DNA from 3 places in the Priestia sp. D3YE.R1 genome. Region 1 is predicted to be linked to each of the others. Evidence: riboswitches for the same ligand, from Rfam matches in the RefSeq annotation. Region 1 holds a riboswitch; each other region holds the start of a gene.
The links. Region 1 has a riboswitch for cobalamin ahead of ACOZIR_RS11605 ((2Fe-2S) ferredoxin domain-containing protein). Riboswitches for the same ligand answer to the same signal wherever they lie in the genome.
Positions count from the first base shown of each region.

Region 2: linked by a shared signal. The riboswitch ahead of ACOZIR_RS09675 (cobyric acid synthase) and the one ahead of ACOZIR_RS11605 ((2Fe-2S) ferredoxin domain-containing protein) in region 1 are both predicted to bind cobalamin.
Region 3: linked by a shared signal. The riboswitch ahead of ACOZIR_RS24610 (sodium:proton antiporter) and the one ahead of ACOZIR_RS11605 ((2Fe-2S) ferredoxin domain-containing protein) in region 1 are both predicted to bind cobalamin.

Region 1 is NZ_JBLTHW010000001.1:2,179,781-2,189,772, reverse strand. It holds gene cbiE (precorrin-6y C5,15-methyltransferase (decarboxylating) subunit CbiE) at 1-801, opposite strand, end outside; gene ACOZIR_RS11630 (cobalt-precorrin-5B (C(1))-methyltransferase) at 791-1,894, opposite strand; gene ACOZIR_RS11625 (precorrin-8X methylmutase) at 1,898-2,545, opposite strand; gene cobK (precorrin-6A reductase) at 2,551-3,318, opposite strand; gene ACOZIR_RS11615 (sirohydrochlorin chelatase) at 3,315-4,226, opposite strand; gene cobJ (precorrin-3B C(17)-methyltransferase) at 4,245-5,867, opposite strand; gene ACOZIR_RS11605 ((2Fe-2S) ferredoxin domain-containing protein) at 5,881-6,261, opposite strand; cobalamin riboswitch at 6,362-6,541, opposite strand; cobalamin riboswitch at 6,660-6,838, opposite strand; gene ACOZIR_RS11600 (hypothetical protein) at 6,985-7,143, opposite strand; gene ACOZIR_RS11595 (M42 family metallopeptidase) at 7,492-8,529, opposite strand; gene ACOZIR_RS11590 (cation:dicarboxylate symporter family transporter) at 8,638-9,909, opposite strand.
Region 2 is NZ_JBLTHW010000001.1:1,782,455-1,792,446, reverse strand. It holds gene ACOZIR_RS09685 (ABC transporter ATP-binding protein) at 1-33, opposite strand, end outside; gene ACOZIR_RS09680 (FecCD family ABC transporter permease) at 30-1,088, opposite strand; gene ACOZIR_RS09675 (cobyric acid synthase) at 1,297-2,823, opposite strand; cobalamin riboswitch at 2,916-3,095, opposite strand; gene ACOZIR_RS09670 (YdcF family protein) at 3,243-3,806, shown strand; gene ACOZIR_RS09665 (APC family permease) at 3,867-5,438, opposite strand; gene ACOZIR_RS09660 (nitroreductase family protein) at 5,864-6,511, opposite strand; gene ACOZIR_RS09655 (SDR family oxidoreductase) at 7,078-7,827, opposite strand; gene ACOZIR_RS09650 (DHH family phosphoesterase) at 7,849-8,820, opposite strand; gene hxlB (6-phospho-3-hexuloisomerase) at 9,139-9,687, opposite strand; gene hxlA (3-hexulose-6-phosphate synthase) at 9,687-9,992, opposite strand, start outside.
Region 3 is NZ_JBLTHW010000006.1:60,260-70,251, reverse strand. It holds gene ACOZIR_RS24645 (alanine/glycine:cation symporter family protein) at 1-1,020, opposite strand, end outside; gene ACOZIR_RS24640 (lipase family protein) at 1,275-2,027, shown strand; gene ACOZIR_RS24635 (DinB family protein) at 2,053-2,541, opposite strand; gene ACOZIR_RS24630 (hypothetical protein) at 2,888-3,043, shown strand; gene ACOZIR_RS24625 (type 1 glutamine amidotransferase domain-containing protein) at 3,177-3,701, opposite strand; gene ACOZIR_RS24620 (DoxX family protein) at 4,008-4,430, shown strand; partial or broken gene ACOZIR_RS24615 (M20 family metallopeptidase) at 4,499-5,661, opposite strand; gene ACOZIR_RS24610 (sodium:proton antiporter) at 5,893-6,690, opposite strand; cobalamin riboswitch at 6,824-7,006, opposite strand; gene ACOZIR_RS24605 (organic hydroperoxide resistance protein) at 7,112-7,531, opposite strand; gene ACOZIR_RS24600 (undecaprenyl-diphosphatase) at 7,683-8,276, opposite strand; gene ACOZIR_RS24595 (ABC transporter ATP-binding protein) at 8,423-9,355, opposite strand; gene ACOZIR_RS24590 (ABC transporter permease subunit) at 9,357-9,992, opposite strand, start outside.

The DNA.
Region 1 (9,992 bases):
TTCACGCGCAATTTTAGCCGCTTCAATCGCGACTGAACCTGTACACGTTCCGATATCCCATACCACGCTGTCTTTCTTTAGCTGCAGGGCGCTAATACTAAGTGTGCGAACTTCTTTTTTAGTGATAAGTCCTTTATCCGGCTTGCGTTGAATAAATTCACCATCTTCTATTCCAAGCGGCCACACTGGACTTTCTTCCACCTGCTTTAATATCACGACATTAAGCGGAGAAAAAACTTGATTCGCCGCTTCTTCCAACGAAAGCAGCTGACAGCGCTCCGTTTTCCCTCCTAAATTCTCTGCTACAAACATCTTGTATTCAGTCATGCCAAATGACAATAAGTAGTTTGCCAGAACATTAGGGGAATTTTGCTCATCTGTTAGAATCGCTGCTTTTTTGTGACCGTCTATGCGCTGAGCCAGTCCCTTTATGCTTCTGCCGTGCACACTTGTAAAATAAGCGTCTTGCCAGCGCTCTTTTAGACGTGAAAATGCAAGTTGAATAGAGCTTAAATAAGGATATATTTCAACGTCGAGCTTCGTAGAAAGATAGCTTCCGATTCCGTAAAACAGCGGGTCGCCTGAGGCTAACACAACCACGTTTCCTTCTTCGTTTTTTAAACGTCCAACAAGGGAAGAAAGACCTCCTTCAACCGCTACTTTTTCTCCTTCGAAATCTTGAAAAAAGTCAAGGTGACGCTTTCCTCCAATTAGCACATCACTTTCATACACCCACTGTTCATACATAGGAAGCAGACTTAACTTCCCGTCGTCACCAATTCCAATAATTTTAATTGCCATGTTGCACCGCCTGTCCTAAAAAATCTCCTTTTAATGTGTAAAGAGACGTATCGACATCGATTCCGTCCCCTACCTCCTTTAATGCTGATAAACAGCAGTACTCGCACAGTTTTTCAAAAAACTGATGATGACCGCTTTGCGTCATTAAATCTCCCACTTGAGAAGCTGTATTTGCGCCTTTTATTTCCTCTACCAGTTCAGCAGAAGCGCCTGACTCAGAAGCTGCTTTTGCTAAAAAATTAAAATCAATGGGTGCACTTTTTGAATGAACCATCATCACGCCTTGCGCGACTTTTGAAAACTTTCCCATCATGCCTACGAGCGACACTTTTTTCATTCCTTGCTTTTTACATTGTTTTAAAGTAAATCCAACAAAATCTCCCATTTCTATAAATGCTTCTTCCGGAAGTTCAGGGAACTGTTTCATTCCATACTTTTCGCTTCGGCCCCCTGTCGTAATAACAACGTGCTCACAATTACTCGCTTTAGCAACGCTGATTGCCTGCACGATGCTTGCTTTATAAGCAGCTGTTGAGAACGGAACAACAATCCCCCGCGTCCCCAGTATTGAAATGCCTCCTAAAATACCTAGACGCGCATTTAGTGTCTTTTTCGCCATTTCTTCTCCCTCAGGAACCGAGATGACAATCTTTACGCCTTTTTGTATATTGTATTGGGCTAGAAGCTGTTCAGCCGTTTCTTTCAGCATCTTTCTTGGAACAGGGTTAATGGCTGCTTCACCGACAGGAACTGGGAGACCGGGTTTTGTCACACGCCCTACTCCCACTCCTCCATCAATGATAATGTCTGCACCATTACACCACGAAACTTCAGAAATAATCAGCGCTCCGTGCGTGGCATCGGGATCGTCTCCAGCATCTTTAATGATGCTGGCTACAGCGCTGCTTGTGCGATACTCGCATTCTTCAAGATGAAACGTAGCAAAGCGGCCGACAGGTAAGTAAATCGTTGACTCATCTTGCACTTCTCCTGAAATTAGCGTAAGCAGAGCTGCTCTCGTAGCTGCCGTTGCACAAGCGCCCGTCGTATAGCCTTCTCTGAGTTTCTTAGGTTCTTTTGGCACTTCCTTCATGTGTTACACCTGATCTGCAAGAATTGAAATTGCATTTAATGCAGCAACCGTTACCGTACTGCCGCCTTTTCGCCCGATGTTTGTAATAAACGGCACGTCAAGTTTTGCAAGTTCTTCTTTAGATTCAGCTGCTGAAACAAATCCTACCGGCAGACCAATAACAAGCCCAGGCTTCGCTTCTCCTTCTTTAATCAAACGAATTAACTCAAGTAAAGCTGTCGGGGCGTTTCCAATTGCAAAAATCCCGCCATCTGCTTCTTTAATTGCTTTTCGCATAGAAATAATTGCACGCGTTGTATTTAAGCGCTTTGCTTCTTCCATTACGTCCGGATCTGAAATATAAACTTTGATTTCACCGCCGTGTTTTTCAATTCGCTGCTTGTTTGTTCCTACTTGTACCATTTGTACATCTGCAACTACTTGCTTGCCGCTGCGAATGGCTTTAATTCCTGCTTGAATCGCATCCGGATGAAACAGCATGCTGCGTCCAAGCTCAAAGTCTGCAGACGCATGAATTACGCGCTGAACAATTGGGTACTGTTCATCTGTAAACGGATGAGGTCCAAGCTCTTCTGTAATCATCTCAAAACTTTTTCCTTCAATTTGCTGAGGCTGAACAGTTAACGGTTTAAATTCTGTACGAAAATCCATCTCAATCAACTCCTAGTTTGGTTTACTAAAGCATGAACCACTTCTTCAAAAGTAGAATACACGGTTCCATACTCGATTTTTGGTCTCCCTATCATAATGATATCTAAGCCCAACTCTTTGGCTGCTTCTACTTTTTCATCCACAGATCCAACTTTTCCGCTTTCTTTTGTGACCATGACCGTTACCCCGTATTGCTTATACAGCGCTTGATCAAACTCTTTTGTAAACGGACCTTGAATAGCAACAATATTTTTTTGCGGCAGTCCTAACTGCTGACATTTTTCCATATTATCCAGCCTTGGAAGCATACGAGCAACAAGCCGTACATCTGAAAGAGGAAGCAGCTTTTCTGTAAAAACCTGCAGCGTCTTGCTGCCTGTTGTCAGCATAATAACTCCTTTTTTCTCAGCTGCTACTTCTGCTGCTTCTTCATACGTAGAAACCATCGTCATATTATCATAGGTAAAAGCCTGCGAAGCCCGCTCATAGCGTATGTAAGGGATCGCTGTTTCAGCAGCGGCGCCGATGGCGTTTTTAGATGCTTCTTCCGCAAAAGGGTGACTTGCATCAACAATAGCTTTTACACCATGTTCGTTTATAAAATCCATCATATCCTCTTTTGTGAGGCGTCCAATTTTCACTTTCACTTCTGCCCGCTGTAATTCGATTGCTGCATTGTCTGTTACAACCGTTGCCGTAACTTCGTAACCTGCTTTTTTCACTTGGACAGCTAATGCACGTGCATCGCTAGTTCCCGCTAACAATAAAATCATTTTAGCTCGCCGACCTTATCTTCGTGATAGTCGTGATCATGATGGTGATCGTGGTGATGGTGTCCGTGATCATGGTCATGATCGTGATGATGATGGTGATCAATATGTTCCATAATGCCGAGGCGATATTGACACGTATCGCAGTTCATTTTCACTTCACCTTCTAATCCTTCTTCAGCACGTTCTTTTAAAATTGTCTGCAGTTTTGGATGAAAACCAAAATAGCCGGCTAGCTTAAACTCAATGTTTTCATGCTGCATTTTATACTGCTTCACCATTTCTTCCAAACGCTTAATTAGTACTCCTGTAAATAAGAAATACGGGAGAATAACCACTTTTTTAGCGCCCAGTTTCAAACAACGCTCCACGCCTTCATCAATCAGTGGAGCGGTCACGCCCATAAAAGAAGTTTCAACGATTTTATAATTTGTTTTTTCCCAAAGAAGGCGCGTAATTTTATATAAATCACTGTTTGCATCAGGATCACTTCCCCCTCGCCCTAAGACAATAACAGCCGTGTCTTCAGCTGGAGTTTCTAAATTCTCTCCTGATTCTTGTAATCTCGTTTTTAAAATTTCAAGGGCTTCTTCATGAACACCAATAGGACGTCCGTACACGAAGTTTACGTGTGGATATTTTTCCTTAGCTTCATCTATAGCTGCTGGAATATGTATTTTAGAGTGGCCAGCAGGCAAAAGCATAATTGGAATTACAACTACATCTTGTGCTCCTTTTGCCACACATGTATCAATGCCTTGACTTACATTTGGGCGTTCAAATTCTAGAAAACACGTTTCTACTAAAATAGATGCGTCCCAATCATGCTTCATAGTCGAAATAAATTCGCGAATTTGATCGTTCCCTTCAGGATCTCTGCTTCCATGCCCGACAAATAAAACTGATTTCATATAATGCCCTCCTATTTTTTAATCTCCACACGGAGCTGGTTCTACTTTTATTTTTGGTGTTATATCTTGATAGTCGAATCCATAAACGTTCTTCACGCGCTTAAAGAATTTATGAAACCGCTCATTAGGATGACCTTTTTCTTTATATTCATGGATAATGTTTTCCACTATTTCAACAATGTCATCGGGTGCTATGCCTTCCGCTACAATTTGACCTGAATGCGCATTGCGACCAACCGTTTTAGCTCCTAAAAATAAGTCAAACGCACCTTTCCTGTAGACAATGCCGATATCTTCTTGAACAGCACCGTAACAGGCCATACCGCATCCATTAATACCAAGCTTCAGCTCTTTTGGCATGTCCATTCCCCCGAGACGCTTTTGTAATTCTTCCGTATGTGGAATGGCGTCGCTTTTTTCTCCATCACAAAAATCACACGCTTTGATTGTGAACACGTCTCCGACCGGAGATAGTAAAAAGGAAGCTGCTTGGAGCTTTTTAATAATCACATCTGGCTGAGCCGTTGGAATTTGCAGTTTGATTTGATGGTCAGGTGTATACTCCATCGTACCTTTTTCACCAACAACTTCCGCTAGTGTTGTCATTTGAACGGGCGTAAACTTCTTATTTGCAAGCCCTGGACTAACCGCCACTTCAAAGATAGACTCTATTGGCTGATGTACGACCGCAGAAGTGGATTCACCTAAAATTGCTTGAAGCGCTTCTTCTGCAAGAGCTCGTGAAGCTGCTTTTTCCTCTCTTGTGTTCTGAACCGCTTCAATAGTCGAAGCTGATTGCTTTACAGCCTCTTCTTGATCAAGAGCCCACGGTTCTGCTTCTTTTCGAAGTCGCTGGTGAGGTCTTAGCGGCTGCTCCGTTTGGTTGAGGGTATATTTCCGCTGATACCCGCGCGGTGTAATCATTAAATCGTCGTAAAAAAACGTCGACGAATTTCCGACAACAACGGTAGTCAGCATGCCTATTTCATGGTTTAACATGTCTTTTAAGTTAGTCATTACGACTTCTTCACGGTCACGATAAGCGCTTTTCACAAGGCCAACAGGCGTATCGGGGGAACGGTATTTTAATAGAATCCTTTGTGCTTCAACAATTTGTCTTGTTCGTCTTCCGCTTTTTGGATTATAAAAAGCTACTACAAAATCTGCTTGTGCAGCTGCTTCAATTCGTTTTTCGATTAGCTCCCAAGGCGTAAGATGATCACTTAGACTAATCGTACAGGCATCATGCATCACGGGCGCCCCGAGGAGAGATGCGCATGAATTAATAGCCGAAATGCCAGGAATTACTTCCAGCTCTACGCCCGTTTCCTTTTTCCAGCCCTTTTCAATCAACACTTCATACACAAGGCCGGCCATTCCGTATACTCCTGCATCTCCGCTTGAAATAACCGCCACGGTTTTCCCTGCTTCAGCTTGCTTTACGGCTTCTTGTGCACGGCTGACTTCTTCGGTCATTCCTGTACTAATAATTTGCTGATTCGTTAACAGTCCTTGAATTAATTCCACGTAGGTTTTATAACCGATGATCATATCACTTTCTTGAATGGCTTCTCTTGCCCGCTGTGTAATATGTTCAAAGCTTCCCGGACCGAATCCAATAACTAACAGTTTACCTTTCATGCTAGCTCCTCCTTTATACGTTACTTTTTACTTTGTCGATTCCTTCTATGGAGTCACTGTTTTCTGGAGAAACAAAACCTTGTTGATCATATTCATAAATAAGCGATTCCTTTATACTGCAGCCTCCTGCTAAATGCTCTTCGACAATTCGATGAGCTACATTTTCAGTGACCTGCTTGTACCAATCTCCTGAAGGGTACACGATAGCTACAGGAGCATCTTTGCATCTTCCGTTACAGCGCGTACGGGTTGTATGAACCGCTTCATCTAGATTCAGTTCAGTCACTTTATTTCGAATAGCTTGCGTGGCTTCTTCTCCACCTTTTCTCATACAGCTGCTTCCATTACAAATCAATACGTGATGCTTTGTTCCATTTAAGTTCCACGTCGTCACACTCATCCGCTCCTTTACTAAAAAACGCCTCTATCAGTGATAGAGGCGCAGAAAAATTCAAACTAAGTTTTTGCACTTCCACCTATATCCCGTAGAGTAAGCTTCGCATTAGAAAAAGGCTGGTTTCCTGACTTCGATTCATCACTTGATTGCGCCTTCCCGAATACAGTGGCATATGCAATCAGCTCCTCTTCACAGTGGCGGGTACCGCGCTGGCTTCACACCAGACTTCCCATTTAACGCAATTTCAATATTGCGCACCTTTTTTGCACGATATGTAGTTTTATGCTACGAGAAAAACCCGCTTCGCTAATATGCGAGCGGGTAAAACGTCAGAATAAAAGTGTACACGAATGCCACTTTAAGCCAACTTTTCCCTTCCCGCTCCCCGGAGAAATAGAAACTTCACAATAAAGACAGGTCTCCTGACTTGTGTATCATTCTACTTGAGAACCTTCCCGTGATTTTTCCACAGTGGTTATACTCGTTCGTCCACACTTACAGTTGCGGGGGCAGTACTGGTCTTTCACCAGTTTCCCTATTAAGCCTTCTTGGCATCTTTACTGTTGCTGTTTGATATATATGAACCTTTTAAACTATCAGAATAATAGAAGTAACTACCATATCATAGCGTACATTTTTTTTTATTTCAACTCTATTCTTTTCGTAAGATACAAGAGGCTATAAAAAAACAAGAGCATAAAGTTAGCTCTTGTTTTTTCATTATATAGCTACTAATGTTAAATGAGGATCATTATAATACACGACTTCTGAAAGAACTTTACAGCCATTTGTTTTTGCAAAAGCTTCTCTCGCCTGCGTTTCAGTTTCAAATTCAAACATTTTCATTTCTTTTCCAGCATATACCGTCAGTACCCACATGAAAAGATTCGCCTCCGATTATTGTAGTGATCGCTATATCCACATTATGACGAAACCATTTCCTTTTGAAAACCCATTCTACAAAACTTGTCACAAGAAACTTTTAAAAATTTAAAAACATTTTAACTTCTCTAAATGAACAAAATGTACAAAAGGTTTAAGTAGCATTATACCTCTTTGAAAAGGTGCTTTTTTAACCCACTGTTGCTTCCCCAGAAAAAATATATACGATCTATTAAAAAAGAAGCCGGCTATCCGGCTTCTTTTCTAGGAAAGGAAAAAACAGACATCACAATCCCGTCCTGCTCTTTATTTCGCATAAAAATTCACTAATTAAATATTCCTTTCTTAAAGCAGAACCATGTTCGACTGCACATAGTGGTAAAGAAGCTTATACGTATGATTCAATGAATCTTGATGCGTTCTCTCAAACGCATGAGAAGAATCAATTCCTGGACCAATTAAGCCGTGTACGATGTCATGCCCGGCACGAATAGCAGCAGAAGCATCTGATCCGTAAAACGGATAAATATCTAATTTGTACTGAATATCATGCTGTTTAGCCAGCTCTACCAAATGCTTTCTCAAACCGTAATGATATGGGCCGCTTGAATCTTTTACACAAATAGACACGGTGTATTCATCAGTAGATTGTCCATCTCCCATGGCACCCATATCAACCGCTAAGTATTCTACTGTTTGAGGCGTGATGTTCGAATTTCCTCCGTATCCAATTTCTTCATTATTTGAAATGAGAAAGTGCGTAGTGTATGGCAGTTCGATCTGTTCTTCTTGAATTATTTTCATGAGCTGAAGCAATAAAGCTACGCTTGCTTTATCATCGAGATGACGAGATTTAATAAAACCGCTTTTTGTTATTTCTACACGAGGATCAAAGGAAACAAAGTCGCCGACTTCAATTCCAAGGCTGCGAACATCCTCTGTGCTATGTACTTTTTCATCCAATCGAATTTCTATATTTTCTTGATTCCGCTCAGCTTTTCCTGCATCTTTATACACATGAACAGATGTTTGATGCATAAGGATGGTTCCTGTAAATATTTCTCCTGCTGACGTTTCGATTTCACAATATTCCCCTTCAATGGAATTGTAGCGAAACCCTCCAATCAAGTCGATTTTCAGACGTCCACTTGGTTTGATTTCTTTTACCATAGCACCTAATGTATCGACATGAGCCGTCAGCATACGGTGGTGATCCGTATTTTTCCCAGGAATAGTAGCGACTAAGCCTCCTTTTCGATTGCGATACGTTTGAATATTTAGCTCTTTTACATAGTCTTCGACAAACGAAATAACCTTTTCTGTATTTCCAGAAGGACTGGGAATCGAAACAAGCTTTTTAATTAACTGAACAGTTTCCGTCATTATGACACTTCCTTTGTCTCTCATTTCTTTTATTTTACCATATGTTTCAAAAAAGATAACAGGCAGCCCCAAACAAAAAAGCCGGGCGGCTGCCCGGCTTTTTTTGCATTAAGCTATGTTTGATTTCTTTAATTCGTTTGTGTAATTTAATGATTTTTGCTTATCAAACTCGCCTTCAGACTTGGACATTACAATCGCAGCTAAAGCATTTCCTACTACGTTAACTGTGGTACGCATCATATCAAGAATGCGGTCAATTCCTGCAATAAATGCCATGCCTTCAAGAGGGAAGCCCATGGATTCAAGTGTAGCAAGTACAACTACAAACGATGCCCCTGGTACACCAGCCATTCCTTTTGACGTTAACATTAGCACAAGAAGGAGCTGAATTTGATCCATAATGGAAAGGTCGATGCCGTACATTTGAGCAATAAACAGCGATGCCAGCGCCTGATAAATGGTTGAACCATCTAAGTTAAACGTGTAGCCTGTTGGAATTACAAACGACGTAACCGACTTAGAACAACCGAAGTCTTCCATTTTTTTGATAAGAGAAGGTAAAACAGCTTCTGAGCTTGCCGTTGTAAAAGCAAGAAGCAGCTCGTCTTTTAACACTTTTAGGAGCGTAAACATGCTTGTTCCAGCCATTTTAGCAATAATTCCAAGAACCACAAGCACAAAGAAAATCATGGTGAAGTAAACGGCGAATACTAATTTCCCTAATGGAATAAGTGATCCGACACCAAACTTTATAATATTAACACCAATAAGTGCAAATACACCTACTGGAGCAAATTTCATCACCAAATTAGTTACCCAAAACATTGCATCCAAGACGCCTTCAAAAAAGGCTAAAACAGGTTTTCCCCTCTCTCCAATCGAAGCTACGCCTACACCAAACAGTACGGAAAATAAAATGATTGGTAAAAGATCGCCTTCTGCTACCGATTGAAAGACGTTTGTCGGAACAATATGAAGAAGCTCCTGAGCAATCCCTGTACTTTCAGACGTTTTTGCCGTTGCCTCATATTGAGAAATATCGCTTTTTTCAATATGTCCCATATCAACCCCTGCACCAGGGTGGAATAAGTTCGCGGCAATAATCCCCACTACAATCGCAATGGTTGTAACAATCTCAAAATAAAGAATTGTTTTTCCGCCAAGCTTACCTAATTTTTTGATATCGCCTACTCCTGCGACCGCTACGATTAATGCTGAAATCACGATCGGTACGACAATCATCTTAATTAAATGAATAAATATGTCTCCAATTGGCTGTAAAATAGAAATGGCCGTATCGCTTCCGTAAAAGATAGCACCTACAGCTACGCCTAAAATCAGTCCAATTAGAATCTGAGTTGCTAGACCTAACCTTTTCACTTTCTTGCTCCTTTCGCACAGTTGACTTTCATCCATCGAGCATATGCGGTTCAACGAACCGTGTATAAATATACATCCTTACA
Region 2 (9,992 bases), 400 kb from region 1:
GTATCCTCCCGTCACATTATATAGTTCAATCATGATATTCCTCTTTTCCGCATACGTTCTTTTACAAGGAGCAGGGTAAAAATCGGCGAACCAATTAAGGCGGTTACGACTCCAATCGGCAGTTCGCGAGGTTCTAATATCGTTCGTGCCAATAAATCGGCTAAAACCAAATAACTTCCTCCGATTAAAATAGAAAGCGGCAGTACATGCTTATGATTAGCTCCTGCTACGAGACGTACTACGTGTGGAATAACTAAGCCAACAAATCCAATTGCCCCAGATACTGATACCGCAGCCCCTGTTAATACGGATGCACCTATTAAAACCATTCTTTTTTTCTTCTTTACGTCTATTCCCATAAACTGAGCGGATTGATCGCCAAAGGCTAAGCCGTTCAGCTCTTTGACATGTAACAGCAGCATAATCGTACCGACTAAAAAGAACGGGCCTAAAATTTGAATATGAGACCATCCTCTCATTGATACACTTCCCATTAGCCAATATAAAACCTGCCTTACATCTTCTTCAGGAGAAAGAGCTACAACTAATGAAATGAGCGCGCTCATAAAGGATGATAAAATAATCCCCGCTAAGATGATGGTTTCATTGGCCAAATTGCCGCTTGCGAGTTTCGTAATACCAAAAACTAAAAGAAGAGTAATAAAACCAGATACGATGCCAACTACAGGCAGCGTGAAGATAGACAAACCAAAAATACTCCAATGAAAATAAATTGCCATGACAGAGCCAAGGGTTGCACCTGAGGAAACTCCGATCGTGTAAGGATCGGCAAGAGAGTTTCTTAATAGCCCTTGAAAGGCAGCCCCAGCTATTGAAAGCGAAGCTCCTACTAAAAATGCCACCAGTACTCTTGGAAAACGAATTTGCCAAATGATTAAATCCATGTTTTCCGGACCGTGATATAAGGATAGTCCGGTAAGGTGGCCAATAATAATTTTGATTGTATCTCCTACGGTTAACGAAACTGTACCAATAAATACGCCCATAATCACCGAAGTACATACAATAAATAAACTGACTATGTATAAAATAGATGCTTTGTTTAAAAAAATACGTTTAAAAATCAATACTTTCAGCTCCTCTAGGAAACGAGGCGTGATGTTTTTTTACATTACATTAACCATTCATTTTCCTGTGCATAAACCATGTTTCCACCCTACATAGTATTGGAAACAATCATCTTTTATTTGTTACGAGTGCTAGACTGTTGAACTAGGCAACGTAGAATAGCGTACTAAAGTTCTCGGTAAAAAAACAAGCGAAAGCCTCTACAAGCTATACTTTTTGTGCTTGCTCAGGACTTTTATAGCTGTCTATTAAATGATACAGCTTTTCCATATCTACAGCTTCTCTCACATATGCTGCTGCTTTTGAAAAAGACTCCTCTTTTTGCAGGCGGCTGTTGAATGTATCCGTAATAGGCGACAATTTTTTATGTTTACGAATTTGATTAAGTAAAGCTCTGCGCAAAGCATCGTTATGAAACACATCATGAACATACGTGCCAATAACGTTGTCTTTAACCGTTCCTTCTTTTTCATGCTCTACCACTGCAAAAGCTTCCGTGGTGCTCTTAGAAACCGTCTTTCCCATATGAATTTCATAGCCTTCAATCGAAACTCTTTCACTTTCTAGCTGAACATATCCAGAAACTCTTTCTGTTTTTTTGCTGGTTGTCATAACGGTTTCCACTGGAAGCAAGCCCAGCCCTTTAATGGATTCAATCCGAGATTCTACTGCATCAGGGTCTGTAATTGTCTCCCCTAGCATTTGATATCCTCCGCAGATGCCAATGACGTGAACGTTCGTTGTATTCAAGACTTGATTAATGGCTAGAGCCAGGCCGCTTTCTTGTAAAAACTGCGCATCTTCAATCGTATTTTTGCTTCCTGGTAAAACAATTAAATCAGGCGTACCTAATTGTGACGGCTTGGTTACAAGCCTCACGTGACAGTCTTCTTCTAAGCTTAAAGGATCGATGTCTGTAAAATTTGAGATGCGAGGATACGAGATAACCGCAATATCGATTTCTTTTAACGGGTTCACAAGCGTTGAGTAATTTCTGAGTGATAGCGAATCTTCAGCGTCAATTTCCACGTCGTGCATATAAGGAATCACTCCTAGTACCGGAACTCCCGTGTATTCTTCAAACCACTTCAACCCCGGTTTTAAAAGCTCTAAGTCTCCTCGGAATTTATTGATTAACACCCCAATCACTCTAGGCTTATGTTCATCTGGAAGCAATTGAAGAGTACCCACTAGACTCGCAAAGACCCCTCCTTTATCAATGTCTCCTACTAACACAACAGGGGCTTGGGCTATCTTTGCTACGCGCATATTTACCAGTTCCCGATCGTTCAAATTCACTTCAGCAGGACTTCCAGCGCCTTCAATCACAATTCGATCATAATGATTGGCAAGCTCTTTATAAGCTTCCGTGATCACGTTCAAACCTTCATTAAAAAATTCTTGCCGATACTGAAAAGCAAACATATTACGAAGCGGCTTTCCATGAACGACAATTTGAGATTCATGATCACGAGTTGGTTTAATTAAAATAGGGTTCATATTGGTTGTTGCTTCTACTCCGGCCGCCTCTGCTTGAATTCCTTGCGCTCTGCCAATTTCTTTTCCATCCATTGTAATGTATGAATTAAGCGCCATATTTTGCGATTTAAACGGTGCAGTTTGATAGCCGTCTTCTTTAAAAATACGGCAAAACGCTGTAGCAATCATACTTTTTCCAGCGTCTGAGTGCGTTCCTTGAATCATAAGAGGTTTTCCTTTTTTCACTTTTTCCACTCCCTATCACATAAAAAAACCTTAACTGTAAAAGTCAAGGTTTGGTCATGCGCTCATTAACACATTGTCTTGACTTATTTCTCCCACCGAAAAATAAGGGGTTTTTAAAAGCAGGTCTCCTGGCTTATGCTTCATTTTACTTCTGCATCCTTCCTAGTTTGACTAGTGGGTCTTTGCAGGTTCATCCACATTTACAGTAGCGGGGGCTGCACCGGATTTACACCGATTTCCCTATTATCCTCCTTAGAGGCACTTTTAAAATCATTTATTCTTTATTGTAACGAATTTTATAACCATTCACAATAACGATTTTCTTCTATTATTATATATCACTGTGTTTATACTTATTTGGATCTCGTATGCTATAATAACAATTATTTTCCAAACATCTTATGAAATAGCTAGGAAGGTGCTCGTAGTTGAAGAAAAAAATCATTTATATCTTTATTAGTTTGCTTGTTCTTTATGCTGTAATCATGTCTTTTTGTATGTATCAAACCGCTCATCAGCCTGTTCCGCAAAAAGCAGATTATGTGCTCATTTTAGGTTCGAAAGTAGACGGAGATCAAATGTCTCCTAGTTTAAAAGAACGAGCAAAAACGGCTTTATCTTATTTAAAGACTCATAAACAAACAAAAGTTATCGTAACGGGTGGAAAAGGATCCGATGAAGAAATTTCTGAAGCAGAAGCAGCCTATCGTTTTCTACGAAAAGAAGGAATTAAAAAGAATCGTATTATAAAAGAGGATCAGTCAACTTCTACTTTTGAGAATTTCACTTTTACTAAAAAGAAAGTTGATATTCAACACAAAAAAGTCGTCCTTGTTAGCAGTGATTTTCATTTATTTCGCGCCTCTATTATTGCTAAACGTCAAGGTTTTGACGTTTATCCTTTAGGTGCAAAGACACCAAATTCAATTAAACTTCAAGCCTACTTTCGTGAGTATGCTGCTATATTAAAAACGTGGCTGTTTGATAAGTAAATAGAGTACACCCCCTATACAAACGAAAAACACGGCATGAATTCATGCCGTGTTTTTTTATTAATCATCTGTATCGATAACTGCTTTTGGTAAACCTGTGTATTTCGCCCAGTAGAAAATACCGAGTGAAACAAGAGCAATTAAAATTAAGTCAAGCGGGTTGCTTAGCACACCTTGTCCTCCACCAAATGAACCTAGGTAAGAGATAACAAGCATAATAATATAATAAGCAACTAGCCACCAAGCAGATTTAAGCTGCTGTGCAAATTTTACAACGTCAGTTGGTACGTATTTCTTAAATGCTACGTAGATAACAACCATTAGAAGCTGTGATCCTAAAAGCCAAGAAATGGTCGTCCATCCTGACCAATATACGATGTATGAACAGAAGATAAATGAAACAGGAGCAATAATGCTCATACCTTTTAATTTAAAAGGCTTCTTAAGATCTTTTGCATTTACTCTGAATGCTGCAGCTGAAACTGGTGCAATTGCATAAGACAGAATAAGTGCCACTGAACATACGTTTACTAGCGCTTCCCAAGAAGGAAATGGCAGTGTCCAGAATACGGACATTCCAAATGATAGCCATAGTGACGCACGTGGAATTCCTGTTTTCTTATCTACTTTTGAGAAACGTTTAAATAGTGTTCCGTTACGAGACCAAGCATAAACTAAACGAGAAGTTGTATTCATGAAGATGTTCCCGTTACCGCCTGGTGATAAAATAGCATCAAAAATAACAAGCGTTACTAACCAGCCAAGGCCTAAAATAAGTGCAATATCCTTAAATGGTAAAGAGAATTGCTCTTGAATTGTTCCCCACCCTCCTGATAGCATATCAGCCGGGATGTTACCAATGAACAATACTTGCAGTGCTGTGTAAATAATCGCTGAAAGTACAATACAGATAATGAGCGCGATTGGAATATTACGCTGCGGGTTTTTAACTTCACTGGCTACAGAAACAATAGGGTGAAGTCCTAGGTAAGCAAACATAACGCCACCTGTTGAAATGGCTGCTTGAATACCATTAAAACCAAACGGAGTAAAATCGCCAGTTGTAAAATTAGCTGATTTAAAGTGATAAGCTAACACGACGATAATTGTAAGAGGAACCGCATATTTGAACACAGATATAATGACATTTGACTTAGCAAATGCTTTTACACTTACGTAGTTAATGATAAAAAATAGCGTTAATAACGCGAACTGAAATAACCAGCCGACTGTAGTAGGCGATTCAGAACCATGTTTAGTTAGACCAGGAAGCCAAAAAGCAACATACTGACGTACAGCCGTTACCTCGATGGCAATCAAACTAGTGTAAGCAATAATGGTAATGAATGAAATTAAGTAACCCACTAAATGACCGTGTGAGTAAACCGGATAACGGATAATTCCACCGGTACGCGGCAGCGCCGCTCCAAGTTCAGCATACACTAAACCGATAAGTAAAATAATGACTCCGCCAATCAGCCACGAAAAACTTCCGGCTGGACCAGCCTTTGACGCTACGTTACTAACCGCAAATAACCAGGCGGAACCAAAAATAGCCCCCATCCCGATTAACGTTAGGTCAAGTAACGATATTGATTTTTTAAACTTTCCTTGATTTCCTTGATCAGACATAATATCCTCCTTTAAAATTTCCACTCCACACATCTACGCCCTTGCGTCCGATATGGGATTCTTTACATCATCCTCCTCTTACTAAGACCTCACAAGTGGATATGTTAACAAATATTCTTTGAAAAACCAAGTTAAAAACTTTATTTTTTTGCAAAACATCATTGAATTGTTTATGTATAACGCATAAATTCCACAGAAGATTTGAGGACTACTCCCCTTATTTAACCGCATTTTTCTTAGGTTAAACATAAAAGAATATTCAAACTATTTTCCGCGAAAAAGGGGCTGAGACATAACAAAATCAACCGCTAGAAGCACCTACATATGGAAAACCTACGTTCACCACACCAATAAAAAAATCCGAACGATTCACCGTTCGGATTTTTCTTCAGCTAAAATACTTTTGTACGAGCCTCTTTTTTTTGTTATTTAAATACTTTTACACGTTCACTTAGCGGTTGAAATTCTTTTTCACCCGCAGGTGCCACGGGATTACCAAATGGCATTTGGGCAATTAATTTCCATGAGCTTGGAATATGCCAAGCTGCTTTTACTTCATCATCAATCAATGGATTGTAATGCTGTAATGTTGCTCCTAAGCCTTCGAGCTCAAGCGCTGTCCAAATCACATGCTGCAGCATACCTGATGATTGGTTAGACCAAACGGGGAAATTTTCGCTGTAAGATGCGAACTGCTTTTGCAACCCTTCAATTACTTCTTGATCTTCAAAGAAAAGAACTGTTCCATAGCCGCTTCCGAATAAGTTCATTTTTTGATCCGTATCTGCAAAATTTTCAGCTGGGACAATTTTACGAAGCGTTTCTCTCGTAATATCCCATACTTTATCATGCTGTTCGCCAAACAAAACAACTACGCGTGCGCTTTGAGAATTAAATGATGAAGGGGTATGTTTCACCGCAAAGTTAATAACTTCTTCAATCTTTTCTTCTGATACTTTTACATTTTTATCGATTGCATAAATAGAACGTCGGTTTTTAATTGCTTCATAAAAATCTTTTCCAACCTGTTGTTGATCACTTGATTTATCAAATAATTTATCTAAAAAACCCATTTTCCACACTCCTAATTTTTTGTTTTTTTAAGCTTAAATTGCATGTTTATACCCTTCCCTCTGATAAAAGGAGATAAACAAGATATAATGAATTCTTATATCTCTAATTCGAGATATTAAACTAAAAAAATATTAATTGAAATTTAATTACTTTATGTAACTTACTTTACAATGATTATTATTATCTGTCAACAGAAAATTATTATTTTTTTGTTGATCATCAAAAGAGGTTGAGACATAACGAAATGAATCTAATCTAAAATGAACAAATGGGATATATGAGCTGAACCGCTTTTGATACCGCAGTTGATTTCCGTGCACGACTTCGCTTTCCGCGGGCGGCCGCTGAGCCTCCTCGTCACTTGCGTTCCTGCGGGGTCTCATCTGTTCCGCTTTTTCCGCAGGAGTCTTCGTCGTGCCCTTCAATCAACTGCTAGAAGGAACGAAACAGGTGAAACCTACGTTCACTGTAATAAAAAAACGAACCGCTAATCAAAAATTTTGATCAAGGGTTCATTTTTTCACTTCGTCTAAAATATTTTTATCTCAGCCTTTTTTATAGATACTTAATGTTCATAAATCATCTTTCGCGTCATTCCCCCGTCTACTACGAGGTTAGCTCCTGTCACAAAATCATTTTCAGCGTTTGTTAAGTACATACACGCTCTTGAGATATCCGCCGGCGTTCCAACTCGATTAGAAGGATGCTGCGTATGATCGATTTCACGAAGGCCATCGTAGTCAGATGTCTCAATCCATCCTGGAGAAATAGCATTTACTGTGATGTTGTCATCACCAAGCGAAATGGCAAGTGCATGAGTTAAAGCAACGATGCCGCCTTTTGTAGCCGCATAGGCTTCGGTGTGAGGTTCAGACATTGTAGCTCTCGTAGAAGCTAAGTTTACAATGGAGCCTCCGCTTTCGTTTTTTCTCATCACCTTAGCTGCTTCGCGAGAACATAGAAACACGCTGCGCAGGTTCGTATTGATAATGTCATCCCATTCATCAATGGTTAGATCATACGGTGATTTCCAGCGGGAAACGCCTGCATTATTAATTAAAATATGTATCGTTCCGTACGTACTGACCGTTTTTTCAACGAGATGTAAAATGTCGCTTTCTTTTCGGACGTCTGTTTTTACAAAAATGGCTTCTCCGCCTTGTCTTTGAAGAGCCTCTGCATGACGCTCGCCTTCGATTTCGTCCACATCTGCCAATACCACTTTTGCTCCTTGTTTCGCGTATGCGCGGGATACATCTTTTCCTATTCCATTCGCAGCTCCGGTAACAACAACAACTAAATCTTTAAACGACATATCATCTCCTCCTTATACGCTTTATTCACTTTTTTCTTCGTCTTTAAACAAGTGATCCGTGACGAAAAGAGCAAACGTTTCAGCCGTTAACTTGCATCCAGAAGCTTTTGGGTGACCTCCTCCTCCAAGGTGCCCAACAATTTCTGCTAAGTTGATTTCGTCTTTTACTGCACGGAACCCAAGCTTTTGGCGTCCCATGTCCACCATAACGGAAAAGTGGATATCTTCGTTTTCTAGACACAGTGCATTTCCTAGCTCAGACTGATATGTATCTGCGAATACAATCCCTGCGTTGTACGCTGTGTTATCAATTTCAACCCTTTCTTTTATGATTTGTTTTTGTTTATCATAAATGTATTTTTCAATCTTTTTTTCTTCTGCTTCTAGTAAAATTTCGTGTTTGTCCGTAAACGTAAATTCTTGATTTTCAGTATGGTACGATTCACGAAGCGTTTCTAGAATGGTTTCTTTAAATTCTTCATGCGGGATTAGATAATATAGGTGATTAAGGCGCTTTGCTTTCAAGTTATTTTCATGGAACCAGTCCCACGTATCAAATAAGCGCACAAGTTCTACGTACTCATCAAGCAACGCCGTTTTTTGGAGCATATTGTTGCGCACTAAGTAGTCGTAGAAAAGAGATGTAGCTGCCGTCTTTTTACCGTTTTCGTCTTCTGCAATAACATGAACCCAATCGTATTTCTCAGCTAGTGGAAGAGCAGAGATATGATGGTCAATAAGAGTGATTTGCTGGCCTTTTTTTACCAGTTCATTTAATTTTTCCGCTACTTCCTCATTTACGCTAATATCTGTTATGTATAAAGCTGTGTCTCCATCGTTTTCTTCTTCAATAAAATGCGTCACTGTGTCATTGATGCGGCCAATGCTTACCGTGCTGTAATCAAAGTTGTCGTCGCCAAACGCTAACCGCCCTAATAGTGCTGGACTTACCCCGTCTAAATCGTTATGTGAAATTAATTTTATTTTTGTCATTAATCAAAACTCCTTTATTTTCAGTCGCCTTAGTATATGTACCGGCTTGTATATTATAGCAATTTCAGCATAAAAATGCTGTTATTTACTTTGAAGTGAAGTCAACGTTCAGACTTAGACTTACCTGTATCAAAAGAGAGTGGGACATAACTACATCGATTCAATCAACAGCTAGAAGCAACTACACACATGAAACCTACGCTCACCAATACCAATGAAAAAATCCGAACGAATGTGATTCTTTATCAAGAATCTCGATTCATCGTTCGGATTTTCTTTTAAATAACCTACTTTTGTTCTAGCCTCTTTCCACTTAACTTACTCTAAATTGCTGTGCTGCTTAAACGCCTGTTCATGATCCGTGTGATTCAAATTCCCGTATTCCAAGCAAATTGTATCAAACACAACGTGAGCACATTGATCAAACAATGAACCAAGCGGCTGAATAGAAGCTGCTTCATTTTCGCTTCGGTATTTGGTTGCAGCGGGAATGTGCAGCAGCTCATCAGTATGAGCAGTTAATGGTGATTCTGTACTAGCTGAAATGCCGATAACTGAACATCCTACTTCTTTGGCTTTTTTAGCTACGCTCACCACTTGCTGTGTTTTTCCTGAACCAGATACAGCCACCAATACGTCACCCGCTGCAATCGAAGGAGTAATGGTCTCTCCTACAACGTATACTGTCGCACCTAAATGCATCAGTCTCATCGCAAATGATTTGCCCATTAACCCAGAGCGACCTTCGCCTATAACAAAAATTCGTTTCGCTTGGTAAAGTGAAAACGCTACTTCTTCTATTTGCGGCTCTTTTATGTGATTCATTACGGTCGTAATTTCATGTAAAATCGTTTGTGTTTTTGTCATTATACGTTCCCCCTGCTCATAAATAAGTCTTGAAATTCAGCAGATGCCTTTGCCACATCTGCACTTTTTGTAATCGCTGATCCAATAATCGCAACGTCCGCCTTCATTTGAAGTAATGACGCTGCTGAGGCTGGATTAATTCCTCCTGCTACTGCTATTTGCGCATCTGAATGAAAATACTGCCGCAAATTTATTTGACTCAGCGATTTTCCTTCTTTTTCTTGCTCATCTTTGCTGATATGATGGCAGAAAATAGCGTTTCTATAAATACTTACTTGCTTTTGCGAGCTGCTTGACGTGTTTAA
Region 3 (9,992 bases), on a different contig from region 1:
TGTAAATCCAGGCCCTGCTTCTACACCCGGTAAATTTGAAATAATAAATGAACCTCCCGGTCCTTCCGTGTTGTACATGCCTGTGAATAAAATCATAAATGCTGTTGCTGAACAAACGAACAGTGTATCAATATAAACTGAAAAAGCTTGTACAAGGCCTTGTTTCGCCGGGTGTGAAACTTCTGCTGCAGCTGCTGCATGAGGTCCTGTCCCTTGTCCTGCTTCGTTTGAATAAATGCCGCGCTTAACTCCCCAAGAAACAGCTAACCCAACAATTCCTCCAAAAGCAGAATCTAATGCAAAAGCACTTTTAAAAATAAGAGCGATAACTCCCGGCAACTCGGAAATGTTCATGGCAATAATAATAAGAGCTAAAATAATATACCCAAGCGCCATAAAAGGTACAACGAATTGGGCTACCCCTGCAATACGCTTAACGCCTCCAAAAATAATAAAAGCAAGAATAATAACTAATCCTACTGCTGTAACCGTTGGACTAACACCAAATGCATTGTCTATGCCAAGCGCGATGGAATTGGACTGAACGCCCGGCATTAAGATACTCATCGCAACAAGTGCTGCAATGGCAAATAAAATGCCATACCATTTCATACCTGTTCCTTTTTCAATGTAGTACGCTGGACCACCTCGATATTGGCCATCTTGCTTAACTTTATAAATTTGAGCAAGTGTTGATTCGATGAATGCACTAGAAGCACCAATAAAAGCAACTGCCCACATCCAAAATACAGCTCCTGGACCTCCAAACGCGATAGCTGTCGCAACTCCAGCAATATTTCCTGTTCCAACTCGTCCTGACAGTGCTAAAGACAATGCTTGAAAGGAAGAAACTCCTGCTTCTGAACTTTTACCTTGAAACATCAGCATGATCATGTCTTTTAAGTGTCTAACCTGTAAAAACCTCGTTAAAATTGAGAAGAACAAGCCAATCGCAAGACATCCATAAATAACAGGTGTGCTCCATAGCACATTATTCAAACTCGTTACAAATTGCTCCAAACGATAACCCCCTTATTTTTAATTCAGATTATTTTAAATTATAAGTTAAATTATAAATTTTAACAATAAAACTCTAAATTAAAACTTTATTTTTAGTTAAAATACACAAAAAACGTTATAAAATCTTCAAAAATATCCAAAGATAAACCGTTTACATTCTATAATTATAGTTTTCAAAAAAGAGATATTTGCACCTTTCTTCTCACGAACACATAGGCTATAGAAGTTATTTTCTATTAGAAGGTGTGAAAACAATGATGAGAATAGAGCCTTTATTTTATCGTTCTTTAGCTCTAGACCTTCTTTATGCGTGCGTTTTAGCTTATAAGCAATACGCACAGGGAGGCACATTTGATGTACCTGAAGGCTACCGGCTTATTAAATCGTTTAAAGCTTCTGCCGTAGGGGTGCAAGAATGGTTTGGTTTTATTTTAGAATCTGATGACTCTATTGTAATTGCCTTTCGCGGAACTCAATCTGAGGCAGATTGGATTGCTGATGCTCGCATTAGGCAGCGCCCTTATCCATACAATCAACAAGCAGGGCTCGTCCACGAAGGTTTTTTAGCCGTTTACGAATCATGCCGCGATGAAATTTTTGAAACGTATCAGTCCCTTACCCCCAAGCCACTTTATATAACGGGGCATAGCCTAGGTGGTGCACTCGCTGCTCTTCATGCCTTAGATGTCGCCACAAACGCATCTTTTCCGGAAGTTACAATGTACAACTACGGAGCTCCCCGAGTAGGTGATCCTCAATTCGTTCAAACATACACAAATCTTGTTTCAAATAGCCGCTGTTTTGTTAACACGACGGATACGGTTCCTAAAATCCCTCCGAAGCGACTTTATTCCCCTTCCACCAAGCAAACGATTTATTACGATCAAGACCCTCTGCAACTCTCGTTTACGATTCAAACAGGTTCTACCGTGGGGAACCATAATCCCCAAACATACAGTGTTGGTATTTGGATGATGTCGGACTATCCTATTTTGGTCCAAAAATAAAAAAACAGGCGGAATGCCTGTTTTTTTATGCACCAATTGCTGTTTTGATTTCTTCTATTTGTTCTTGATGGCGCTTTTCATGATAGCCAATAAAATCAATCCATTGCTTTAAATCCATTAACCCAAACACAGGATGTGGAAACGATTTTTGCTTTAGCTTGTCTTCACTTGCTGTTTCTTCTAACTCTACTAAAGCCGCTCTTGATTCTGCCAGCTTATTCTTCATTTCTTCTAATGTCTGCTTTTCATTTGAAGGCGTAACTTGAGCCGGTGCATCTACTTTTCGCGAACGGTCTACCGCTAAATGAAACGGCTTATCTTCAGTCGGCTGATCTACACCGTTTTCTAGCTGATCCTTTACACGTGAAACAATCATGCGCTCCATTAAATATAAATGTTCCAATACTTGCATAACGCTCCATGTATTAGATGCTGGCTGCTGATTTAATTGTTCATATGTTAATGATTCTACACTGCTCAATACATCATTTCGAAACTGTTTGTTTTTGTTCATTTTTCATCCTCCTCTAGGATTCCTCTAACTTATCGTATCAAAAAACTCTTCCATATAAAAAAGATATCCCTTTACTTAACCATGTTTTAGCTGCAATTGTTTCACGTGAAAAAATCACATTTTCTATTTGACATAGATCAACTGAGGTGTTATATTTAGATTTCTGGCTTTTCTTTAAGAGCTGGACATAGTGAAAGTAACTTGAAAGGATGTATCGTACAATGCAAGGTAAAAATACTGGCATTCGACACATGTCTTTGAACAAAACTTATTCACACTGGATCGGCTTCGGAGCCGTAAGGATGCAAGAGAGGTAGGGCTTGCGTCGTTTAGGTTAATCGATCATGTGGAAAAACAAACCGCGGCAATGGATGAAATCCATGCAAGCACAATCAATGCTAATTGTGCCCTAACAACAACGAAACATACAAAAACCGTAATCATGGATTTTATAAAGAAAGTAATCATTTTGTTTTTACACTTGCAAAAAGCAAGTTACTGATAAGAAACACGAACAAAAGCGAGCAGATGCATCTGCTCGCTTTTTTAATGATACTTTTTTATTTACTTTATCATTTCTTTTTTTTAGCGGATCTTATAAAAAAGCCGAAACCAATGTGGTTTCGGCTTTTTTCTTATTGCTCTGCTAGTACATCCGCAAATGCTTTTGCATAAGGTGGAAGGTCTGGCGGACGGCGGCTTGAAATGATGTGGCCGTCGATTACGACTGCTTCATCATGCCAAATAGCTCCCGCGTTTTCCATATCATCTTTGATTCCTGGCGTACTTGTTACGTTTCGGCCATCTAAGATTTTTGCAGAAATTAATACCCATCCTGCATGGCAGATTTGACCGATTGGCTTTTGCTGTTCGTCCATATGACGAACCATTTCAATTACTTCAGGGTAGCGGCGCAGCTTATCCGGCGCCCAGCCTCCAGGTACTAAAATAGCGTCATATTCAGCTGGATCAACATCTGTAAACGCGTAGTCCGATACGGCTGGAACACCGTATTTCCCCATGTACGTTTCATTTGCTTTTTCTCCAACTAAATGTACTTCTGCTCCTTCTTCTCGAAGACGCATCACTGGATACCATAGTTCTAGGTCTTCAAAGTCTGCACTAACAAGCGCAATAACTCTTTTATTTTCTAAACGCATCGTAACACCTCCGCCATCAGTATAGCATGTTGGAGAATAAGATTGAAAATAAGGGACTAACTTGTACATAATTAAAGGATTTTTCAAGTTCCCTTTAGGAAACTTTTGTATGCCAAATGATCTAATTTCATATTTTCACTTGACTGAGGACAAACATCACACTACAATGTGTAGTGTGATGTTTGTAATGTTGTAAAATTATCCAAATAAGAAAGAGTTTCTAAATTAATGGCTATATTTCTTTTTTCGGGCTTTCACACTACATAACGTAGTGTTTAATTAAATAAACTTAAAGGAGGAAGTAAAGTGAATAAAAACGTCGAAATTGGTTCACTTATTATTCGTTTAGTATTAGGTTTTACATTTTTAGTACACGGTTTTCAAAAATGGCAGGGCGGGATTGAAAATACAGTAGGGTTCTTTGATAGCTTAGGAATCCCTGGTTTTATGGCCTACATTGTTGCAACGATTGAACTTGTAGGTGGGGTCCTTATTATTCTTGGTCTAGCAACAAGAGTCGTAGCTGCTTTATTTGTAGCCGTTATGCTTGGCGCTATTTTCACAGCCAAGCTTAAAAGCGGATTTGTTGGCGGGTTTGAGTTTGATATCGCTTTAATTGCCATGTCTGCTCACTTGTTCCTTGCAGGAAGCCAGTTCCTTGCTCTTGATGGAGTGGTATTCAAAAAGAAAGAAACTGCCTTTTCTCTTCAAGAAGAAAGCAGTAAGTAAAAAAGAAAACTTATACTCTCCCACTATAAGCTTTCAGATTAGTCCCCGCCTTTTGAGGCGGGCTTTTTTTATATTTGCAGCAGCAAATTCGCAAATAAAGAAGAACGCTCGGACAGCGTATCAATTTGAATATGTTCATATTCCGCATGTATTCCTTTTCCGCATGCTCCTAATCCATCCAACGTGGGAACGCCAATGGCCGCTGTAAAATTCCCGTCGCTTCCGCCGCCCACAGCTGCTTCTTCCAATTTCATCCCGAGTTTGGCCGCGATTGACTGAGCGCATTCAAATAACTCTTCCGTTTGTTTAGACTTCACCATCGGAGGACGGTTCATGCCTCCCGTTACTTCTAGCTTAATCCCTTTTAAAATAGGTGTTAAATTTAAAATAATATCCGTCATGCGCTCGGCTTCTTCTTCGGTAGAAACACGTAAGTCCACGTGCGCTTCTGCATACTCCGGAACTACATTTGTACCGCTGCCTCCGGTAAACGTCCCAACGTTTACCGTTGTACCTTTTTCATAATCAGTTAAGCTCTGCAGAAAAATCACTTGGCGCGCCAGTTCTTCAATGGCATTGATTCCTTCTTTGTGATGATTACCCGCGTGTGCTGCTCGTCCCCATACTTTTACGGTGAAGATCCCCGCTCCTTTGCGCGACGTTTTTAACGCACCTGAACCCGCCACCGCCGGTTCCGCTACTAGCACCGCTTCACTTCTTTGTGCTTCTTCTTCAATATATTTTTTAGAAGAAATCGACCCAATCTCTTCATCTGAATTGCAGAAAAACACAATTTTTTTATCCAGTGCTAAGCCAAGTTCTTGAATTGCTTTAATCGCCCATATAGATTGCACAATGCCGCCTTTCATATCTAAAATTCCCGGACCATAAAGCTTGTTTCCTTCTGTTCTCAAGCTCAGCCTTCCCTTTTCCCATACTGTGTCAAAGTGACCGATAATTAAAAGCTGCTTTTCTCCTTCCCCAATCGTAAATTTCAAGTGGTTTCCTACTTCTTTTTTTCTATGATTTCATACCCTATCCCTAAACGCTTTTGAAACAGCTCCGTTAAATACATTCCACACTGATCCACTAACTCCTTACTGTAAGATGGTGATTCTTTTTTCACAAATCCCACTAGATCTTCGAGCATCTCTTGTTCGTGTTCTTTTAAATAACTAAATACGCTTTGTTCTACCATTACCTGACTCAAATCAATTCCTCCTCCAAACAACCCCTGCTGCTTGTGCATTCACTGCTTTTATTTATTGTACGTATAAGTATGTTCTACGTTTCACATAACGTTCTTAAATTATCCTTAATTATAATGGTTTTCAGACAATTTTCCATCCTTTAAATACAGATAATACTTTAACTTATTCATAACCGACGGAAAATAGCCATAAACTTCAACAAATTTATACAAAAAAGCTTCAATCTTCAACAGATTAAAGCTTTCATTTTATTAATTGATATTTATTTTGATATTTTTTCCTTTTGACTTCACACTAACAAAAATAAACATAGACACTAAAAAAATAAATAGAATAACGCCAACCATTTCAAAGTTTACTTCAGCCCATGGGTTAAAGAAAGTGAATGCTAAATAGAATGACACACCATATGCGAGGACAACAATAACCCAGCCCATCAAGCGAGAAGCAGATTGCCCAAACTTACTCGATTCATTCACCATTTTATGTACAATCAGTGAATCGATTGTATCTGTCAGCATCATTCCAAACATAAATACTAGTCCTAATAAAAGCGGCGTATACTTGCCTGCGTTCCCTACAGCTAGAGACCACACGGCCGTTTGACTGACCGTTTCAGCTGCTAAAGCGAACAATGCTCCTACAAGAATAATTAAAAAAGGATTCGTTGTTCCTTTTGCGATTTTCGGGATAAACTTCCCTTTTAACCCGCTCAGCTGAAACTCTTCTTCTTTATTTTTAGTTCGAAGCAAATGATATGTGTTTAATGTCCCGATTAGAAAGAGGGAGATAATGGATACCCAAGATGCAAAATGATCGAAATACGATGGAAATGTAAAATTCTTCATCACCACGCCCAGCACCCCGGCCGTGACGGCCACCATCCCTCCGTGACCTAGTGAAAACAGCGTTCCAACCCACGGGGCAAAACGGCTGCCCATTCGCCAATTATATCGGGTCTGGCCGTCAATAAAAGCTAAGTGGTCTGCATCCAATCCGTGCCTGATTCCTAATAAAAAGACAAGTAAAAAAACTGATAAACCTTCCATTTCCTACACTCCTTTTTTTAAAATAAAACGTAAAAAAGCCTCAATTCTATAGAAATTGAGGATGTGTCGGCATATGAAAATAAACAGCAATTGCTCACTGCGTACCTTGATACACCGCCTCTTTCCTAGAAGAGTCAAGTGTACAGAATAGGTAGGTCTCCTGGCTTGAGATCATCATTTTCTACCGCCTTCCCCGTTTTGAGTGACGATATGATAGAAAACTCCCTGCTTACAGTGGCTGGACCGCTCGAGATTTGCACTCGATTCCCTGTTACCTCTTACTCTATGTAAGAGCACCTAAACTGTGCGAATGATTCATTTTCTTCCTCATTATACTAGTACTCCTTACAAATGAATAGAGAAAATTCAAATAAAAAAGCCCTGCTAAGCTTTACATGCTTAGCAGGGCTTTTTAAAGCAATTAAACTACTTCTACCGTTACGTCTACGTTACCGCTGATTGCTTTTGAATACGGGCAGTATGAGTGAGCTAGGTCTACATACTTTTTCGCTGTTTCTAAATCTAAGCCTTCGATATGAGCTTCAAGCGCTACAGCAATTTTTACTCCTTGATCAGCTTTATCTGGAAGCAGCTGAACCGTAGCTTTTACTTCACTGCTTTTAATTTCTACGTTATGTTTTTTCAGCATAAATTCTAACGCGCTGTTGAAACAAGCGCTGTATCCGGCTGCAAATAGCTGCTCTGGGTTTGTTGCTGTCGTTGTTTCTCCACCAAGCGCTGGCGGTGTTGCCACGTCTAAGTTAAAGATGTTATCTAAAGAGTGAACTTCTCCTGTTCTTCCACCTGTGTTAACAACTGTTGTTTCATATAAAGCTTTCATGTATAAATCTCTCCTCTTTTTTAGTAATTTTATTAGATGTTTTTATTTATCGTTTCTGTAATTTAATTGTACAAAATTTAATTTTAAAAAACAAGTATTAAATACATTAAAAATTTCCCAATAAAAAAAGCCGCGTATTTGCGACTTTTTCTTAATAATATTGAGACTGCCCGTCATAAGCTGATTTTCGAAAAATAGACAGATTAGTAATAGCTCTCATGATTTTCGTATTAAAAATAACATAATGAATAAACAGCGCCAGCACACAGCCTAAAATAGCTCCTGTTAACACATCGAATGGATAGTGAACGCCAACCCATACGCGTGAAAATGCAATGAGTGCACCCATGAAAACCCACATGCGTCCTGAACGTTTGAAATGCAGCCAAATGGTAAAAGTGATAACTAATGCAGATGTAGCATGATCGCTTGGAAATGAAGAATTCGCGGCGTGATCAATGAGCTGATTCACGTGGTGAGAGATAAACGGACGATCTCGATAAGCAAATAAACTAATCACTTTATTGATAATGACTCCTGTGGCACAAGCACATAAAGCTTGAAATGCTACAACACGGCTGCCGTTTTTATTAATAAGTAAAAACAAGCCGAGTAAAACGATAAGTACATACTGGGCATAATCTGCAAAGAATACCATTAGCGAATCTACAAACTTCACATGCGAGGCATACTGATTCACCGCATGGAAAATGGCATAGTCTACTGAATTAATAGCTGATAACATAATCGAAATCCTTTCTTATTTTTAAATGTCATTAGCTATCTTATCAGTTTCTTGCGAAAATGAACATGTTTTTGTCAGAGGCTTCCTAACTGATATTTATAAATAACGTATTCAGGATGAGTAGTAAGCCAACGGACTTTTGCCCATTAACTTACCTGTGAATGATCCACAATGTTTTTTTGCAAAAAGATTTCTTCTAAAGAAGGTTCTTCTACGTGAACTTGATAAATATCGATGCCGCATTGAATCAATTCGCGAATAATCAGAGGGATATTTCTCTCTTTTTGAAGCATCACTTTTGTGTACGTGTGATGGTATTCCACGTCCGGACTCACCGTACGGAAAAACTGTTGAATATATTCTTTATGGCTGCTTGGGTAAGGATCATGTTTAATCATCACCGTTTTTTTCGCTTGGTATTGAAAGCGCAGTTCTTCCATTGTCCCTTCTATTAAAATAACCCCATTTTTCATAATCGCTACGCGTGTACAAATCTTCTCAACTTCATTTAAATTATGAGACGTCATAAAAATCGTCTTGCCTTGATTTTGAAGTTCTCTTATTAATTCATGAATGTGGAGAGCAGATTCAATATCTACTCCAGAAGTTGGTTCATCTAAAAATATAAGATCTGGATCTGTTATAATTGCTTGAGCAATTCCTAACTTCTTTTTCATTCCAAATGAAAACTTTCCAACTTTCTGATGGTCATGTCCTTCTAATCCTACTTTCTTCAGTACATCACTACAGTGTTCTTTAGAAAAACGATGGCCATTTATCTTTAAAAAATAGCGCAAATGATTGAGCGCTGTCATCTCATCGTAAAAGTTAGCATAGTCAGGAAGCACACCTATTTTCTTCTGAAGCTCTAAATCAATATCACTCTGTCCCAGCAGCGTAAATTCTCCTGCTGAAGGAAATGAAACGCCGGTAAGCATATTAATAAATGTAGACTTCCCTGCTCCGTTTCTCCCTAAAAATCCGTAAATTTCTCCTTGTGGTACCTGTAAATTAATACTGTTAACAATTGTTTTAGATCCATACTTTTTAGTTAATTTACTTGTTTCTATAGCATACATATTATACTTCTCTCCTTTTAAAACTCCAAAGTGCCGTACATAAACAAAGTGCTGCAAAAATAAGCAGAACTGTTAGATACCCTTTCTCCAACTTTAAATAGTAGTAGGGTGTCACATACTTAAACCATGCAATGTACGCTTTTGATGAAAATATGCTCCATCCACTCAGTACCGGTAGAACAAACGATAAAATAATTGATAAAAACATAGTATGAGTTGGGTTTGGCATCAAAGCTGAAAGCATTAATACAAATGAAATCATGCACATAGTGAATAGTAGGCACTCTAAAAATATATAAAAAGAAAAATGATGCGAAATAAACGCAATCAATAGAAATGAAAGAGAGATACAAACGAGCCAGAAACAACAAATACCTAAGAATTTCCCTAGTACAATACGCTCTCTTGATGTTTTAGTAACTAAAAACCTTGCCGTCCTTGTTTTAATTTCTTGATTAATAACATTATGAGAAAGACTTGAAATAAACAGAGGTCCGAACCCGAGAAGCATCGCCAAAATTCCCCCGTTGGCTCCATCTCGAATCTGTGCGCTCGTCAGTTGACCTCCAAGTTGACTAACTATATGGGCTATTCCATAGGAAGCACCGCATACGATTATAATAACGATAATTGATTT